One region of the Mesorhizobium sp. CC13 genome, then DNA from elsewhere that is predicted to be linked to it. Evidence: predicted binding sites of a transcription regulator. Region 1 holds the regulator's gene; each other region holds the start of a gene.
The links. The regulator LexA, encoded in region 1, represses DNA repair genes until DNA is damaged. The targets are predictions, from matches to a motif close to TGTTCNNNNTGTGTTCNG.

Region 1 (4,208 bases):
TCATTCTCCTGTCTCCCCACGAGGTGGTCGGTCCGAGCTTCCAGATGTCGTTCGCGGCCACCGCGGCACTGGTCGGCGCTTATGGCTGGTGGTCGGACAGGCAGGCCGAGCGGGTGCAGCCGGCGATGCAGCTTTCACTCGCGGCAAAGACGTGGCGCAGGCTCTGGACCCTGGCGGTCGGGCTCCTGGCGACCTCGCTGATCGCCGGGCTGGCGACCAGCGTGTTCGGGGCCTGGCATTTCCAGCGCATCTCGCCGCTCAGCCTGTTCGCCAACCTGGCGGTGATGCCCATCGTCTCGGTGCTGGTGATGCCTTTTGCGGTTGCGGCCGGCGTGCTCATGCCGCTCGGCCTGGACGGCCTGTTCCTCGACACGATGGGGCGCGGCCTGGCCATGATGATCGCCATGGCGCGATGGTTCTCCGAGCGGTCGCCGGTCGACGCCGTCGGCCTGATTTCCGTCCGCTCGGTGATACTGGTGTCGGTCGCGCTCTGTATTGTCTCCATGGCGACCACCCGGCTCAAATTGGCCGCCCTGCCGTTCGCCGCGAGCGGATTGCTGCTGCTCGGCGAGGCAAGGACGCCAGACATATTGATCTCCGAAGACGGCCGGCTGGTCGGCGTGCCGACGGCGGGCGGCAGGCTGGCGGTCAACCGCGCACGTCCGAGCGAATTCGTCACCGACAGCTGGAAGAGGGCGGTTGTGGCGGGGGAACTGGTCGGCCCGCTTGGCACCGGCGGCGAGGCGGCCCCGGACGCCAAGGCCCCCCCTGATCGGGCGGATGCCTCGGCGCTCGAGGCGGCCATGTCCCTGCAAGGGGTAGAAAAACCGGGCCGCCGGCAGGCCTTCGTCTGCGGCGGCGGCCTGTGCACCATCGAGCACCCGTCAGGCGCCGTGATCGCCTATGCCGGCAATGCGGCAATGGCGAAGCCTGCCTGCGCCGTCGCGAGCCTGATCGTGATCGATGACGCGACGGCGCGGGACCCCTGCACAGGTTCGGCGACGACCGTCGTCACCAAGCGCGACCTGGCACGCTTCGGCAGCGTCGCGGCATTCCTGCCGGCGCAAGGGGAGCAGGCGAGCCGCCGGATCGAAATCCAGAAGGCGATCGCCGAGCCCTATCGGCCATGGCACGCGCAGCGGGCATTCTCCCGTGAGGCGCGCGGCCTGCCGCCCTTCCGCCGGGACCGTGCAAAGCCGCCGGCGGAGTAGGCCGCGCCATAAAGCAACTTGCAGCCAGACAGAGACGCGCCGGCGTCGCATGAATGCGGCCGAGAAAAGCAGCGAGGCGCGGAATGCCCTCATCGGGATGCAGTCGTCGAAATGCCCGCCGCGCTACCAGGAAAAGTGCGCAGCGGTTTTCCGCCCGGAATTGCGCAAAAACAAAGAGATAGAGCGTTTTCGTGATTCGAAGGGAAGCGGAATTTCTCTAGCCCGGATGCGCTGCACCCTGATCGGGTGCGCTGCCCCTGAAAGGCGATCGCTCCTGACCAGCGCTGGGAGAGCAGAGCCGAGAGCACTTCCGCTTTTCTTCGAATCGCGAAAACGCTCTGTCTTTTTGCTTCCACGCAAACCCGGACGGAAACTCGCTTCGCGCTTTTTTTTGGAATTGCCCTAGTAGCGCCGGATCAGCCCGACTAGCTTGCCCTGAACCTTGACCCGATCGGGGCCGAAGATGCGGGTTTCATAGGCGGGATTGGCGGCCTCGAGCGCGATCGAGGCGCCCTTGCGGCGAAAGCGCTTGAGCGTCGCCTCCTCGTCGTCCACCAGGGCAACGACGATCTCGCCCGGATTGGCGTTGCTGGCATTGCGGATGATGACCGTGTCGCCGTCGAAGATGCCGGCCTCGATCATCGAATCGCCCTTGACCTCCAGCGCATAGTGCTCGCCGCCCGAAATCATGTCCGGCGGCACCGAGATCGAGTGCGTCCTGTGCTGGATGGCGTCGATCGGTACGCCGGCGGCGATGCGTCCCATCACCGGAATGGCGACAGCCGCAGCCGCATCGTCGTCGTTGCCGGCCGAAAGCGTACGCGACGGCTCGGGCTTGCGCCCCAGGCTGCCCTCGATGACGCTCGGCGAAAACTTCCTGGCGGCGTTGAGGCCGGGCGCGATCGAGTCGGGCAAGCGGATGACTTCCAGCGCACGCGCGCGGTTCGGCAGGCGCCGGATGAAGCCGCGCTCCTCGAGCGCGGTGATCAGGCGATGGATGCCCGACTTGGAAGCGAGGTCGAGCGCCTCCTTCATCTCGTCGAAGGACGGGGGGATGCCCGCCTCCTTCAGCCGCTCATGAATGAACAGCAGAAGCTCGTGTTGTTTGCGCGTCAGCATCGCTGCCCCCAAGGGAATCGAAAGAAAAACAAACCCGGAACAAACACTATATGTTCCAGTTGTGTTCCGCAACCGATTAAATTTTGGTGAAGGTGCCGAGGGGCGCTCAGCGCAGCATCAGCACCAGGCAGCCAGTGCCAGATTCGGCGGCCCCCGCGAAGGGCTCGCGGATGATGACGCAATTGGCGTCGGCCAGCGTTCGCAGCATCGACGAGTCCTGGACCCCGAAGGGCACGGCGACGAGGCCGGCGTCGGTCTTGCGCACCACGCCGCGCACGTAGTCCTGGCGCAGGTCGTTTTCCTTCATGGGCGCCCCGAGCACGGCCTCGCGGATGTCCGGCGCATAGGGCCGCCCGCCGAGCTTCGCCAGAACCGGTTTCAGGAAGAGGTGCGAGCAGATGAGGCTCGCCACCGGGTTGCCGGGCAGGCCGATGCAGCGGGTGTCACCGAGCCGTCCGAACATCAGCGGCTTGCCCGGGCGCATGGCGATCTTCCAGAAATCGAGCTTCATGCCGAGGCCGGTCAGCACGCCGTGCACCAGGTCATGGTCGCCGACCGAGGCGCCGCCGAGGGTGACGATCACCTCGGCTTCGGCGTCGAGCGCCTGCCGGACGAGTGCCGAGATCGATCCGGTCTTGTCGGCCGCTATGCCGAGATCGAGGACGCGGGCGCCGACCGAGCGGGCAATGGCCGCCACGCCGTAGGCGTTGGACGAGATGATCTGGTCGGGGCCGGGCGAGCTTCCTGGCGGCAGCAGTTCGTCGCCGGTGGCGATGATCGCGACCAGCGGCGCGCGCTGCACCTCGAGCGTCGGATGGTTGGCGGCCGCCGCGAGCGACAGCGCGGCGGGGTCCATCAGGCGGCCGGCGTCGAGGATCAGGTCGCCTTCGCTGAAGTCGAGGCCCTTGAGGCGGATGTTGCGGCCGGGCGCGGTCGGCTCGACCACCTCGACTTCGCAGTTGCCGAGATCGCGCACGTTTTCCTGGATGACCACCGTGTCCGCGCCGGCCGGCACCGGCGCGCCGGTGAAGATGCGCACGGCCTGTCCGCGCGCGATTTTCCCTGCGAACTGCCGCCCGGCAGCCGCCTCGCCGATCACCGCAAGCCGGGCGGGCAGGTCGGCGATGTCCTGCGCGATCACCGCATAGCCGTCCATGGCCGAGGCATCGAAGGGCGGCTGGGTGCGCAAGGCGTGGAGCGGCGTGCCAAGCACACGTCCGGAAGCTTCGTCGAGGCCGACGCGTTCCGTGCCCGCCGGGGCAGCGCTTTCGAGCAGCCGTTCAAGCGCGTCGGCGACCGGCAGCAGCGCCATCTAGTCGACAGCCTTGTAGTCGCCCGACTTGCCGCCGGTCTTCTCGACCAGGCGGATGCCGGAGATCACCATGCCGCGGTCGGCGGCCTTGGCCATGTCGTAGATGGTCAGGCAGGCGACGGCGGCGGCGGTCAGCGCCTCCATCTCGACGCCGGTCTTGCCGGTGACGCGCGCCAGCGCCGTCACCCTGAGGCCCGGCAGCGATTCGTCCGGCTCGATCTCGACCGACACCTTGGTCAAGAGAATCGGATGGCAGAGGGGAACCAGCTCGTGCGTGCGCTTGGCGGCCATGATGCCGGCGATGCGCGCCGTGCCCAGCACGTCGCCCTTCTTGGCGTTGCCGGACAGGATCAGCGCCAGCGTCTCGGGGCGCATCGTCACTGTGCCCTCGGCGATCGCGGTACGGGTCGTTTCGGCCTTGTCGCCGACGTCGACCATGTTGGCCTCGCCGGTGGCGCCGATGTGGGTGAGGGCGGCCATGTCAGGCGCTCGCCGCGACCGGGCTGCCTTCGAGCAGCGCCCGCGTGGCAGCAGCCACGTCGGCCTGGCGCATCAGGCTCTCGCCG
Region 2 (4,208 bases), on a different contig from region 1:
TCCCGGCGTTCGAGATCGACCTTGAGGGTGGCGGCGAGCAGGCCGACCAGCCGCTCGACGTCGTCGATGAGCGACAGCGGATCGGCGAGATGGCGCTCGACCGAAAGCGGCGCCACCGGCAGGCGCGGCGAGATCGCCTCCTCGAGCCGGCCGAGCGCCTGGTCGAGCCGTTCGATCAGCACGGCTCCGAAACGCCGGACGAGCGGGGCGCGCGGCCCGTCCATGATGGAACCCACTGTCCTCAGCCCGACGCTCTCGAGGCTCGTCTTCGTCCTGGCATCGATCCTGAGCGCCGACAGCGGCAGGCGGGCGAGGAAAGTGCGCTCGCTGCCCGGCGCGAGGATGTGGCCGGTGGCGTAGCGCGCCGCCGCCCATGCCGCCCCCGGCGTCGAGGCGAGGCCGGCGCGCACGTCGAAGCCCTGGTGGAAGAACCGCATCATGAGGTCGTTGAGCAGCGCCTTTTCGCCGCCGAAGAGATGGGCGCAGCCGGTGACGTCGAGGAACAGCCCGTCGGCGCCGTCGAGCGCGACCAGCGGGGTGTAGCGGTCGCACCAGTCGGCGAGCCCTTCGAGCAGCTTCCGGTCGGCTTCGGGATCGGCCTCGGCGACGTCGATGCCGGGGTGCATGGCGCGCGCCTCGGCGATGCCCATGCCGCGCCGCAGCCCGAGCGCTTCAGCCCGCGCGTCGAGCGCGGCGATGCGCTGGGTGTTGTTCTCCCGGTGGCTGGTCACCAGCGGCGGGTTCGGCTGCGTTGCGGAACGCCAGGACCGCCCCAGCCGCCGCCTGAGGATGCGTTCGGCCGCGAGATGGGGGAACCACAGCGACACGATTCTCTGGGACGGCGTCTCTTCTTGGTTCGAGGGTGCGTGCATCGGGGTTCCATTCCAGAATGAAGCTGCCGGGAAGCGCCGTGCGGCTCTTGCCGATCTCGACCGCGAAGGCGGGCGGGCCGATGGAGCCGGCGAGCGGCCCGAGCACCGTGCGACGCAACACAGCCGGCGCAGGCGCGGCGACGAGGCGCACCGGCGCGGCGGTGGGTTCGGGCACGGCCGAGTGGCGCAAGAGGAACACGGGCCGCCCGGCATCCTGCGCACGCCGGTGCAGCCGCCGGGTCGCCGTCAGATCCAGTTCGCGCGGATTGCCGCGTAGTTCGACGATCACCGCGGCGAGTTCGTCGATGCGCGCGGCCTCTTCGGCGATCCACAGGGCGTCGGCCGGCTTGGGCGCCTCGGCGAAGAGCAGCTGCCCTGGCGCAAGGCCGAAAAGCCTGTCCAGGCCCGGCGCATGGGGGAAACCCGCCTCCCTGAAGATCTCCGCCGTGCCGACCCACAGGACCAGATCCTGCGGCCGCGACCGCTCCCTGAGCATGTGGCTGACCAGGCAGAGGGTGAGCCCTGCGGCAGCGCCGGCATTGCGGGTTTCGGTTCCGTGAATCTCGGTCAGCGCCGCCTTCGGCAACCCACCACCCAGGATTTCGTCGAGGCGCTCGACGCCGGTCGGCAGGAAGAAGTCGCGCGCCGAGGCAAGGCCGTTGCGGCGGACCAGGAGACCGGCAACAGGCTGGCCGGCGGAAGACTGGCCGTCGGAAGGCGGGGCCAGCCTTTCGGCCAGCGTCCCCTCGATCTTCGCTATCTTCCGGCGCAGGGCAAAAACGACGTCCCGCGCCACGGCGCTGGTCGCCATGTCGGTCTGCCTTCCTCAATATGTTCCCGTTATGTTCTTATAGATTCCAGAGCCATCAAGGAGAGTCAAGCCGATTCGATGAGAATCTATTCCTCTCCGGGCAAGTGCCTCCGGCGCCTAAATCATCCCCGCCACGGCAAAGGCCTCGTAAGGCGTGCGGTGAAAGGCTATATGCCCTCAAAAGGAAGAAGAATGGCCCGCATCTACAAGACCCGCGCCTGGCACGACCAGCTGTCGCCCTCGATCGAGGAGATGGAGCTCCTGGCGCTCGAAGCCTATGCCCACCTGCCGGAAGAATTCCGCGCGCTCACCGGCGACGTCGTCATCCAGATCGCCGAGTTCCCGACCGACGAGATCATGGACGACCTGTCGCTGGAGACGCCCTTCGACCTGCTCGGCCTGTTCGAAGGACGCGGCATCGCCGAGCGCTGGAACCCGCAGACCGGCGAAGGCCCCAACCGCGTCACCCTCTACCGCCGGGCGATCCTCGACTACTGGGCCGAGAACGAGGAGACGCTGGGCGACATCGTCACCCATGTGCTGATCCACGAGATCGGCCACCATTTCGGCCTCTCCGACGACGACATGGAAAAGCTGGAAGCGTCGGTCGACTGAACGCGGCGCCTCCACGCATTCACCCGCTCAGAAATCCCCGAGCTTGATGGCGGGATCGTATTCGACGCCGTCGACGTCCTTCACCACGGCCTGGCCGCAGCGCATGGTCCTGGTCTCGGCATCGAAGGAATAGGTGGGCGAGCCGAACAGGTGCCAGCCCTTGTTCAGCGCCGCCGTCACCTTGTGGCAGAAGGTGGCGTCGTCGGGGCCGGTCAGGAAGCGGTAGAGTTTCATGCTTGTCTCCGCATCGCGCTGTCAGTTCTTCAGCTTCTCGATCATCGCCGCCCGGGCGAGCAGCTTCTCGGACTGGGCGAGATGCAGCCGCTCGACCATCTTGCCTTCGAGCGAGATTACACCGCGCCCGGCATTTCCCGGAAGCGCGAAGGCCTCGACCACGGCGCGTGCCTCGGCGAGCGCCTCGGCCGAGGGCGAAAACGCCTCGTTGGCGGGGCCGATCTGGGCGGGATGGATCACCGTCTTGCCTGAAAAGCCCATCGCGGCCGCCTCCCGGCATCCGCCCGAAAAGGCGTCGAGGTCGCGAAAATCGTTGGAGACGCTGTCGAGCATGTCGACGCCGCCGGCCCGCGCCGCGAGCACCATCTGCATCAGCCAGGCCTGCAGGTAGCGGCGGTCGGGCGTCAGCATCACGCCGGTGTCCTTGGCGAGGTCGTTGAGCCCGGCGACCAGGCAGGCGAGCCGCGCGGCGGGATCGCGGCCGAGCTCGGCGATGGCGGCGATGTTGACCAGCGCGCGCGGCGTCTCGATCATCGCCCAGAGCCGGACGCTGTCAGGCGCGTCGTTGTCGTCGAGAACGTCGCCCGCCTCGATGATGTCGCGCGGCGTCGCGATCTTGGGCAGGAGCACGCCGTCGATGGCCCATCCGCTCGCCGCCGTAAGGTCCTCCACGCCCCAGGGGCTCGCCAGCGAATTGATGCGGACGAGAAACTCGCGGTGGCCCGCCGGCCTTTCGGCGAAGAAGCCCGCCAGCCTGTCGCGCGCCACAGCCTTGTGCTCGGGCAGCACGGCGTCCTCCAGGTCGAAGATGACGGCGTCGCAGCCAAGCTGCGGCAGCTTGGCGATCGCCTTCTCGTTGGTGGCGGGCACGAACAGCGCCGAACGGCGGGGGCGGGACGGAGAATGTGACATCTGGTCTTCTTGCCCGGCAATGCTGGCCCTTGCAAGTGCTTGCCGGGCGGTGGCGTAACTGCTTTCCTCCTCCATCCGAACAGACGGAATCATTTCATGGCACGCTACGACGTGGTCATCATCGGCGGCGCGATCGTCGGCAGCTCGATCGCCTACTATCTGCGCGACGAGGGCTTTACCGGCTCGATCGCGCTGGTCGAACGCGATCCACAATTCGCCACGGCCGCGACCACGCTGTCCTGCGCTTCGATCCGCCAGCAGTTCTCGATCCCCGAGAACATCCGCCTGTCGCAGTTCACGCTCGGCCTGTTCCGGCGGCTGAAGGACGAGTTCGGCGAGGACGCCGACATCGGCTTCCGCGAGGGCGGCTACCTGATCCTCGCCGGCGAGAACGGCCTGCCCATCCTCAAGGCCAACCACGAGGCGCAGATGGCCGAGGGCGCCGACATCGTGCTCGAGGACGCCGGACAGCTCTCGAAGCGCTTCTCGTGGATCTCGACCGAGGGCCTTTCCGCCGGCGCCTACGGGCGGACGGGCGAAGGCTGGTTCGACGCGCATGCCATGCTCGGCCTGTTCCGCAAGGCGCTGAAGACCAAGAATATCGACTTGATCACGGCAGAAGTCGCCGGCATCGAGCGGCAGGGCAGCCGCGTCACCGCCGTGACGCTGACGAACGGCGAAAGGCTCGAAGCGGGCACCATCATCAACGCCGCCGGCCCGAACGCCGGCAAGGTCTCGGCCATGGCAGGCCTCGTGCTGCCGGT
Region 3 (4,208 bases), on a different contig from region 1:
GCCGAAGGCCTCGCGCAGGCGGCGCAGGCGCAGACCGCATTCGTCATCGGCGACGTCCGGGAGGAGCACGGCGATTAGGCCTTCGCCATAGGTCACCAGATCCGCCCATTCGAGATGGCACTTGCCCTTGCCGGCGCGTCCCTTGCCGAGACTGAGAAGTCGGCAGAGCCGGGAATAGGCGGGCCGGTCCGTCGGATAGACGACGACCGACGTGCCATCGGCGAGGTCGAGGCGGCAGCCTACGACGAGGCGCACGCCGGTGGTTTTGGCGGCTTCATGAGCGCGGACGATGCCGGCGAGGCTGTTGCGGTCGACGACGGCGAGCGCCTCGATGCCGAGCAGCGCTGCCTGCGCAAAAAGCTCCTCGGGAGAGGATGCGCCGCGCAGGAAGCTGAAATGCGAGGTGACCTGCAATTCGGCATAGCGTGGGCTTGTCACCCGAAGACCCCGTGGATGAACCAGCGCTGCGAGCCGGTGGTTTCGTCCTCCCCGTTACCGGCACGATAGAGCCAATAGCGTTCGCCTGCTTCGTCCTCGACCCGGAAGTAATCCCTGATGGCTGCCAACTCCGCATCGCGTTTCCACCATTCTCCGAAGACCCGCTCCGGCCCATCGGCACGCCGGACGCGGCGGCGTACGCCGCGCCAGGTGAAGGAGACCGGCGGATGGTCCGGCAGCAAGGCGATGGTCTCGACCAGCTCGGGGGTCAGCAGCAGCCGTGCCGGTCGCGGCCAGGCATCGGGCCAACTCGCGCCGGTCTGGGGGGCGAGCGCCGGCACACGGCTGACCGACCGCTCCGGAACGTCGCTGGCGACCGGCGCGGCCCGATAGAGGGCGCGATCACCGACGCGGTTGGCGAGGGTATCGATGAGATCAGAGATATCGGGCTCTGCCACTTCAATGAGGGAGGTCGCCATCTGCCGGGGCTCCAGCGGTTCGGCAACGGAGGCGCAGAGCGTCAGGGTGTCGATGCCGAAGCCAGGATCGATTGTCTCGATCTTGTCGCAGAGCAGACGAGTGAGGCGCTTCGCATCGCGCACGGGCTTGGCCATGCCGATGCGGATGGCTTGGGCGCGGCTGTCGACGCGCTGACAGATGAGGTCGAGGCGCCGCGCGCCTTGGCCGTTCTGCTCGAGGTCCGTGCACAGCGCTTCGACCAGTTTGCCGATATAGCGGGCGATGGTCTCAGCCGCGGAGATCGGTTCGGCGAAAGAGCGGCGCACCTCGGAGAGCTCGGCCGGTCGAAGTGGCTCGATCGGTTCTGCTGCGCGGCCGAGCGCTTGATCGAGACGCCGGCCGAGCTCGGGGCCGAAACGCAGTGTCAGGGGCGCGCGCGGCTGCGCGATGAGTTCACCGATCCGCTCGAAACCGAGGACGCGCAACGCCGCCGGCATACCGGGCGGGAGCCGTAGCGCCTCTATCGGCAGTGCCGAAATCACCGATGGGCCATGACCGGGCGCGGCGATCATCATCGAGCCGGGGGCGAAGCGGGCAAGCGCGTGCGCCGCACCCCAGGTATCGGCGACGGCCGCGCGTGCGGCGACGCCCGACATGGCGAGTCGGCTGACGAGGCCATCGAGCATGGCGGCCTCGCCGCCATGGAGGTGATCGGTCCCGGTCGTGTCGATGACGATGCCGTCTTGGGGATCTGCGGTGACGATGGGGGCCACGCGCTGCAGGATCCAGAGCGCCAGCCGCTCCAGCGCCTCGGCGTCGCCCAATGGATCGGCGTCGCGAATCTGGAGGCCGGCCGCGAGCGCCTGAGCCTTCGCCGCGGGCATGCCGACGTGCGCGCCAAGTGCCGCGGCCGCCGGATCGGCAGCCGTCACGATCCGTCTGCTCCCGTCCCGGCCGACGACCACCAGCGGCGCATCAGCGCGCGGCGGTGCGTCGCCAGTCATCCGCCGCAGACGGTCGGTGGACCAGTTCGGCAGGTACAGCGAGACGACCCTTTTCATCACAGGCTTCCAATTCGAAATCAGCGCTTTCGCCGGCTCGGGCGCGGATCAGTTCGACCAGCCAGCGGGCGCGGCCAACGCCGGGGACCGGCAAGGGGGTGGACGGCAGCACCGACACCCGCCAGCGCGTGGCGGCGGCGGTGGGCTGCCCGAAGTCAGTGGCGTCGGTCTGGCGCCGCCAGCGGCGAAGCGCGAGACCGATGGTTCCGCTCCCTTCCGCTGCAAGCATGAGGCGGCGAGAGGCGTTCATGGAGAGTCGGGCAACTTCGCCGACCACGGCGCCGAGGCCGCCATGCCGCAGCCCTTCCTCCATGCACGCCAAGACACTGGCCTGGTCACCGGCCTGCAGATAGATCACCCGGTCGGGCGGTAGTCCGGCCTGTGCGACGGCAGGCGCGAAAATGTCGGGCTGCGTGATGCACCACAGCACGCGGCCCTTGGTGCGGGCTGCGATGCCTGCGGCGAACAGGGCCGCGGCGGCGCCGTCGATGACGCCGTTGCCACCGCCAGCGATCTCATGCAGCGCGCCGCGTGCCAGCCCTCTTCCTGGTAGGCGTGAGTCGACCTCGGCCACCCCGAAGGGCAGCACCGACTGCACGCGCCGGCGAGGGCCTTCGATCTTCTCGATCTGCACGCGCAAGGCGTCGATGGCGGGCTGAGGCCGCACGGGATGGATGGACCTCCGCTTGTGGGTCTTGCATCATGTTCGCTATTTGTTCTAGCTTTTCGCTCAAAGAGTCAAGAAGACTACGCAGCCGACACGGTAAAGGACCTGAGGTGGAACGCTAGAATCCAACGCTTCGCGTTTCGCGCCTGTCTGGATTGAGCCGACGCAACATGCGCCGGGCAACATTCGGCGAAACGCGCTGGTGTATGGTCATCAGATCGTCACGGTGGCAATGCCGAAGGCGCAGGCCGCTTCCACAGGGACATGGCCAGTGACCTTTCGGCCAATCTTGGGACAGCATCCGCAAGTGATAGAGAAGGCTTTTTCGCCCATTCGCGATTCCCAGTGCATCTGCGTAAGCCTCCTCGAGCCCTGGTGTGCCGTGCGCCCGCTCGCCGAACGGCCATTTCCCGGTCTTTTCGAACCAGAACTGGCCAAGAAAATACTCATTGAGCGGGCCGTTGAGAAAGTTGCCGACGGAGTGGTCATTCGCCGTGATCAGCCAGTGTTCCCAGACCGTAACGCAGCAATCGCCATCGGGATTGATATGTCGCTCCGCCTCACGCGGGATTCTGCCGCCGACCTCAAAGACCTTGGGTTCTTGACGCGGATAGAGCTCGGACAACTCAATCCTGATATTGAAGTCGGCGAGGGGCCCGCCGGGGGCCGCGACGACATCCTTCTCAAATATGAGATAGTCGCCCTCGACTTGAATTTTCGGACCGTCAGCCGAAGCGCGCAACTTCGGTTGGTCGAAAGCGATCGCAGCCTTGACCTCCTCCAGCGTCAGCAACTTGATCGATTTGCCTAAGACTTGGCCCAAGGCTTCGACTGCGGCCCGTCGCGGTTGATCTGTTCGACGGCGCGCTCGGCGCGCCCCATGTCACCGCTATCCGAAATATCCCGCGCGATGGCCGGCGTGGCCAGAGCGACCGCCGCCACGGGGAGTATTGCCGCAAGGGTGCTATCGACCAGCTTCGCGCCGAGATGCTCCCGGAGCACTTCAGGAACTTTGTCGAACGTGCTCACTCGCAGATAGAATGCGAAATCCTGCCGGGCCTGGTCGACCCAGCGGCGGAAGTTATCACGCTTCTTGGGTTCCTCCGCCCATTTGTCGGCAAAGTTCTCGGCCGGATTGACCGGGTTGGCCACCCACGCGACACCACCGCGATCTTCGATATAGCGATCCATCCCGGTCAGGATGCTTTGCAGCGCGGCCGAGATAGTCGGCTCCTCGTTGTAGGCATGGGCAGCGAGCGTCGTAATGATGATCGAAATGGGCTTGTGCTCGCAGTCGTCCGCAAACATGCAGTCGCGGTGCCGTTTCAGAAGCTGGATTGAGCGCTGCAGCGGCGTTTTGACTTTGTAGTCGGGGATGTCCTCGACGCTGGCAGTGATCCGCTCACGCTGCGCGAAAGCGCGCTTCGCCTCCGTCAGGCGCACGCGCATGCGGCTACGGAACCACGCCGCATAACCGAGCGGGTTGCTCTGCGGCCAGTCTTCGGTCTGCTGGTTGTAGTGCGGGAGGGTATTGTCCGTAATGGCAATCGCCTGGCCGGTCAAAGCAGTGTCGTAAGCCAGCG
Region 4 (4,208 bases), 370 kb from region 1:
CGGCCTCGACCGTGCAGTCGAGATCGTCGGCATTGACCGAGACGATCCTGTCCATCCGCGACGTGTCGACCGAAATGCCGCCGGCGGGCGCATTCACGTGGCCTTCGAGCGACGTGCCCGTGCCGAAGGCGATCACCGGCACGCGGTGCGCTGCGCAAACGCGCACGACCTCCTGCACGTCGGCGGTGCTTTCGGCGAACACCACGCCATCCGGCGCCTGGTTGGGCAGGTAGGTGGTGGTGTGGCCGTGCTGCTCTCTGATCGACTGGCCGGTCTGGAAACGCTCGCCGAATTTCTGCTTGAGGATACCCAGCGCCGCTGCGATCCCCTCCTCGTTGCGGGCCATCGCCTGCAGGTCGCTCAGAGCCATCTTTTCCTCCGCGATTGGAACAGCCTGGCGCCTTGCCGGCACCCTATGCTCCGCTAATCTGCCAGCCCCGGCGGTTTGTCCAGCGCCACCAAAGGCCAAAGTCGAAGAGGATCACCTATGCCAGCCCCGTTCGTCTCGCGCGTCATGGAGGTCGAAAACGACTGGATCGACTACAACGGCCACATGAACATGGCCTATTACAATGTCCTGTTCGACCGCTGCTGCGACCAGGCGCTCGACCTGCTCGGCATGGGCGCTGCTTATGTCCGCGACAGGAAGCTCACCGTCTACACGGCGGAAGTGCATATCTGCTACGTGCAGGAACTGCACCGCGGCGATAAGGTCACGGCGACCTTCCACCTGCTCGACCACGACGAGAAGCGCTTCCGCGTCTACCAGGAACTGCACCATGTCGACGGCTGGCTGGCCGCGACCTCGGAAAACCTGTCGCTCCATGTCGACATGAGCGGCCCGAAAGTGGCTCCCATGCCAGCCGACATCATGGCCAACCTCGAGACGATGCGCGCCGCCCACTCGGCACTGCCCGTGCCCGAGCGCGCCGGCCGGTCGATCGGCATCAGGCGCAAGCCAGCATAGTGGCCTCGGCGCCACAGGCGATTAACCTTACCTGTTCATAACCTGAATCGCAGCCGGCGGTTCGTTGATCGGCCGCCGCCTGGCCCCGAAAATCCGACGCAGCGAAATTGAGTCGCGGCGGCGGGCACCGGACGGCTTGAGGCAAGGCATGCACACGGACATAGAAGCGACGGCCAGCAAACTTGCCTGCGATCCGCGCATCAGCGATTACGATTTCTGGCGCTCGCTCCGGAACCTCAACAACGAGATATTCGAGATCGCCAACAACAACGGGCCGATCCCGATCGAGATGCTGCGCTGGCGCGTCATCCTGCGTCAGGCGCGTTCCAAGCGCGGCGTCGTCTGAATATTCGCCGCGCCGGGCCGCCTGGCCCGGCCGCTCGGGGGCCGATCCCATCGGCCACCCATAGCAAACGGGACCTAGCCCAGCTTCTCCTTCAAGAACCTGATCGTCCGCCCCCAGGCCAGCTCCGCCGCAGCCTTGTTGTAGCGGGCCTCCGACGTGTCGTTGTTGAAGGCGTGCTGCGCCCCTTCGTAGACGAACACCTGGAAATCCTTGCCCGCCTTCTCCAGCGCCGCCTTGTAGGCATCGATGCCGGCGTTGATGCGCTCGTCCATGCCGGCATAATGCAGCAGCAGCGACGCCTTGATCCCGGCGACGGCGGCCTCGTCCTTGGGCTGGGCGCCATAATAGGCGACGCCGGCCTTGAGATCGGGCGCATTGACGGCGAGCAGGTTGACCGTGCCGCCACCCCAGCAGAAGCCCACGGCGCCGACATTGCCGTTGGAAAGCTCGTGCGACTTGAGGAAGGCAACCGTGGCCACGCCGTTCGCCACCGTCTGCGCCGGATCCAGCTCGCCGAACATCTCGCGTGCCTTGTCCTCGTCGGCGGGCGTTCCGCCCAGCGGCGACAGATAGTCGGGCGCGAGCGCGACGAAGCCTTCGAGCGCGATCCTGCGCGCCACGTCGCGGATATGCGGGTTCAGTCCCCGGTTCTCGTGGATGACGATGACGGCGGGCAGCTTGCCCGACTGGTCGGCGGGCCTGACGAGATAGCCCTTCATCTCGCCCGTGCCGCCCGGATAGGCGATGTCCTCGCCCTTCAGCCGCGCGTCGTCCTCGGCCACCATTGCGGCTCGTGCCTGGTTGGCCGCGAGCATCGGGGCGATCGCCGCCGCCGCCGCGGCCGTCCCGGTGAGCCTGGTCAGCTTCTCCATGAAGCCGCGCCGGTCGAGCGTCAGGTGGGTATATTCGTCATAGGCGTCGATCATCGCCTGGGTGATGGCAGGTCCGGTCATGTCGCGCTCCCTGTCTTGCCTGTAACGGCAACGAATTTAGCGCGCGAAATCTTGCCTGCTCTCACTGTTGCGTGATCCGGATCGCCGGAATTGCCACGGTCGGGCGTGCCCGCCCCGCGCTGGCGGCAAAGCTGCAGAGCGGGTCGATCGCCTCGCATTCCAGCGCCGCCACTGGAGGCCCGGCCGCCGACAAGCCGGGCAAAAAGCGGAACAAAACAGAGACGTGGCTGGCCTTTCCGCCCCGAATCACTACATTCGGGGCAAATGTCAGACTTTCCGGACGACATGCCGTTTTTCGACGAGCCCGGCGGATTGCCGCCCCGGCCCGCCGGTGCGCCTGCGCCCGGCGGCATCGCCGCGCGTGCCATGGCCGCCCGCCAGGCGCCGTCCGCGCCCGACTACCTCAAGGGCCTGAACCCCGAGCAGCGCCAGGCGGTCGAGACCACCGAGGGCCCGGTCCTGGTGCTCGCCGGCGCCGGCACCGGCAAGACGCGCGTGCTCACCACCCGCATCGCCCACATCCTGACTACCAGGCGCGCCTATCCCAGCCAGATCCTCGCCGTCACCTTCACCAACAAGGCCGCGCGCGAGATGAAGAGCCGTATCGGCCTGCTCATCGACGAAGCGGTCGAGGGCATGCCGTGGCTCGGCACCTTCCACTCCATCGGCGTCAAGATGCTGCGCCGCCATGCCGAGTTGGCCGGCTTGCGCTCCGACTTCACGATCCTCGACACCGACGACGTCATCCGCCTCATCAAGCAGCTGATCCAGGCCGAGGGCCTGGACGACAAGCGCTGGCCGGCGCGCCAGTTCGCCATGATGATCGACGGCTGGAAGAACAAGGGCCTCGGCCCGTCGGAAATCCCCGAGGGCGACGCCCGTTCCTTCGCCAACGGCAAGGGCCGCGAGCTCTACAAGGCCTATCAGGACCGCCTGCAGACCTTGAACGCCTGCGACTTCGGCGACCTGTTGTGCCATCCGATCCGCATCTTCCGCGCCTACCCGGACGTGCTCAAGGAATACCACAAGCGCTTCAAGTACATCCTGGTCGACGAGTACCAGGACACCAACACCGCCCAGTACATATGGCTGCGGCTGCTGGCGCAGGAAACGGGAGCCCCGGGGCAGAAGAACGTCTGCTGCGTCGGCGACGACGACCAGTCGATCTATGGCTGGCGCGGCGCAGAGGTCGACAACATCCTGCGCTTCGACAAGGATTTTCCGGGCGCCACGGTTATCCGGCTGGAGCGCAACTACCGCTCCACCGCCCACATCCTGGGCGCCGCCGCCCACCTGATCGCCCACAATGAGGGCCGCCTCGGCAAGACGCTGTTCACCGAGCAGGCCGATCCCGACGACGCCAAGGTCAACGTCCACGCCGCCTGGGACTCGGAAGAAGAAGCCCGCGCCGTCGGCGAGACCATCGAGCAGCTGCAGCGCCAGAAGCACAATCTCAACGACATGGCGATCCTCGTCCGCGCCTCGTTCCAGATGCGCGAGTTCGAAGACCGCTTCGTCACGCTCGGCCTGAACTACCGCGTCATCGGCGGCCCGCGCTTCTACGAGCGCCAGGAAATCCGCGACGCCATGGCCTATTTCCGCGTCGTCGCGCAAGGCGCCGACGACCTCGCCTTCGAGCGCATCGTCAACGTGCCCAAGCGCGGCCTCGGCGAGGCCACCATCCGCCAGATCCACGACACGGCGCGCGCGCTCGGCGTGCCCATGCTCCAGGCAGCAAGCCAGCTCGCCGAAAGCGACGAGCTAAAGCCCAAGCCGCGCGCCGCTTTGCGCGAAGTCGCGGCCAATTTCGAGCGCTGGCAGAAGGCGCTCGACAACACGCCCCACACCGAACTCGCCGAGATCATCCTCGAGGAGAGCGGCTACACCGACATGTGGAAGAACGACCGCTCGGCCGAAGCGCCGGGCCGGCTCGAAAACCTCA

Region 2: a site for LexA is predicted at 1,705-1,722, ahead of PV773_RS15240 (metallopeptidase family protein). Genes of this name have one in related genera too.
Region 3: a site for LexA is predicted at 2,662-2,679, ahead of PV773_RS05900 (damage-inducible protein). Genes of this name have one in related genera too.
Region 4: a site for LexA is predicted at 2,473-2,490, ahead of PV773_RS03685 (UvrD-helicase domain-containing protein). Genes of this name have one in related genera too.

The regions. Positions count from the first base shown of each region.
Region 1 is NZ_JARDJI010000002.1:501,406-505,613, forward strand. Features, by position in the region: gene PV773_RS05515 (ComEC/Rec2 family competence protein) at 1-1,211, shown strand, start outside; gene lexA (transcriptional repressor LexA) at 1,614-2,330, opposite strand; gene glp (gephyrin-like molybdotransferase Glp) at 2,437-3,642, opposite strand; gene moaC (cyclic pyranopterin monophosphate synthase MoaC) at 3,643-4,122, opposite strand; gene trpC (indole-3-glycerol phosphate synthase TrpC) at 4,124-4,208, opposite strand, start outside.
Region 2 is NZ_JARDJI010000010.1:119,041-123,248, forward strand. Features, by position in the region: gene PV773_RS15230 (DNA polymerase Y family protein) at 1-731, opposite strand, end outside; gene PV773_RS15235 (hypothetical protein) at 673-1,683, opposite strand; gene PV773_RS15240 (metallopeptidase family protein) at 1,876-2,298, shown strand; gene PV773_RS15245 (DUF1737 domain-containing protein) at 2,326-2,532, opposite strand; gene PV773_RS15250 (CoA ester lyase) at 2,554-3,444, opposite strand; gene PV773_RS15255 (FAD-binding oxidoreductase) at 3,541-4,208, shown strand, end outside.
Region 3 is NZ_JARDJI010000003.1:33,939-38,146, reverse strand. Features, by position in the region: gene PV773_RS05910 (error-prone DNA polymerase) at 1-438, opposite strand, end outside; gene PV773_RS05905 (DNA polymerase Y family protein) at 435-1,958, opposite strand; gene PV773_RS05900 (damage-inducible protein) at 1,873-2,625, opposite strand; gene PV773_RS05895 (SEC-C domain-containing protein) at 2,744-3,418, opposite strand; gene PV773_RS05890 (nucleotidyltransferase) at 3,433-4,208, opposite strand, start outside.
Region 4 is NZ_JARDJI010000002.1:135,730-139,937, reverse strand. Features, by position in the region: gene PV773_RS03705 (FAD-linked oxidase C-terminal domain-containing protein) at 1-370, opposite strand, end outside; gene PV773_RS03700 (thioesterase family protein) at 488-967, shown strand; gene PV773_RS03695 (hypothetical protein) at 1,116-1,313, shown strand; gene PV773_RS03690 (dienelactone hydrolase family protein) at 1,388-2,266, opposite strand; gene PV773_RS03685 (UvrD-helicase domain-containing protein) at 2,531-4,208, shown strand, end outside.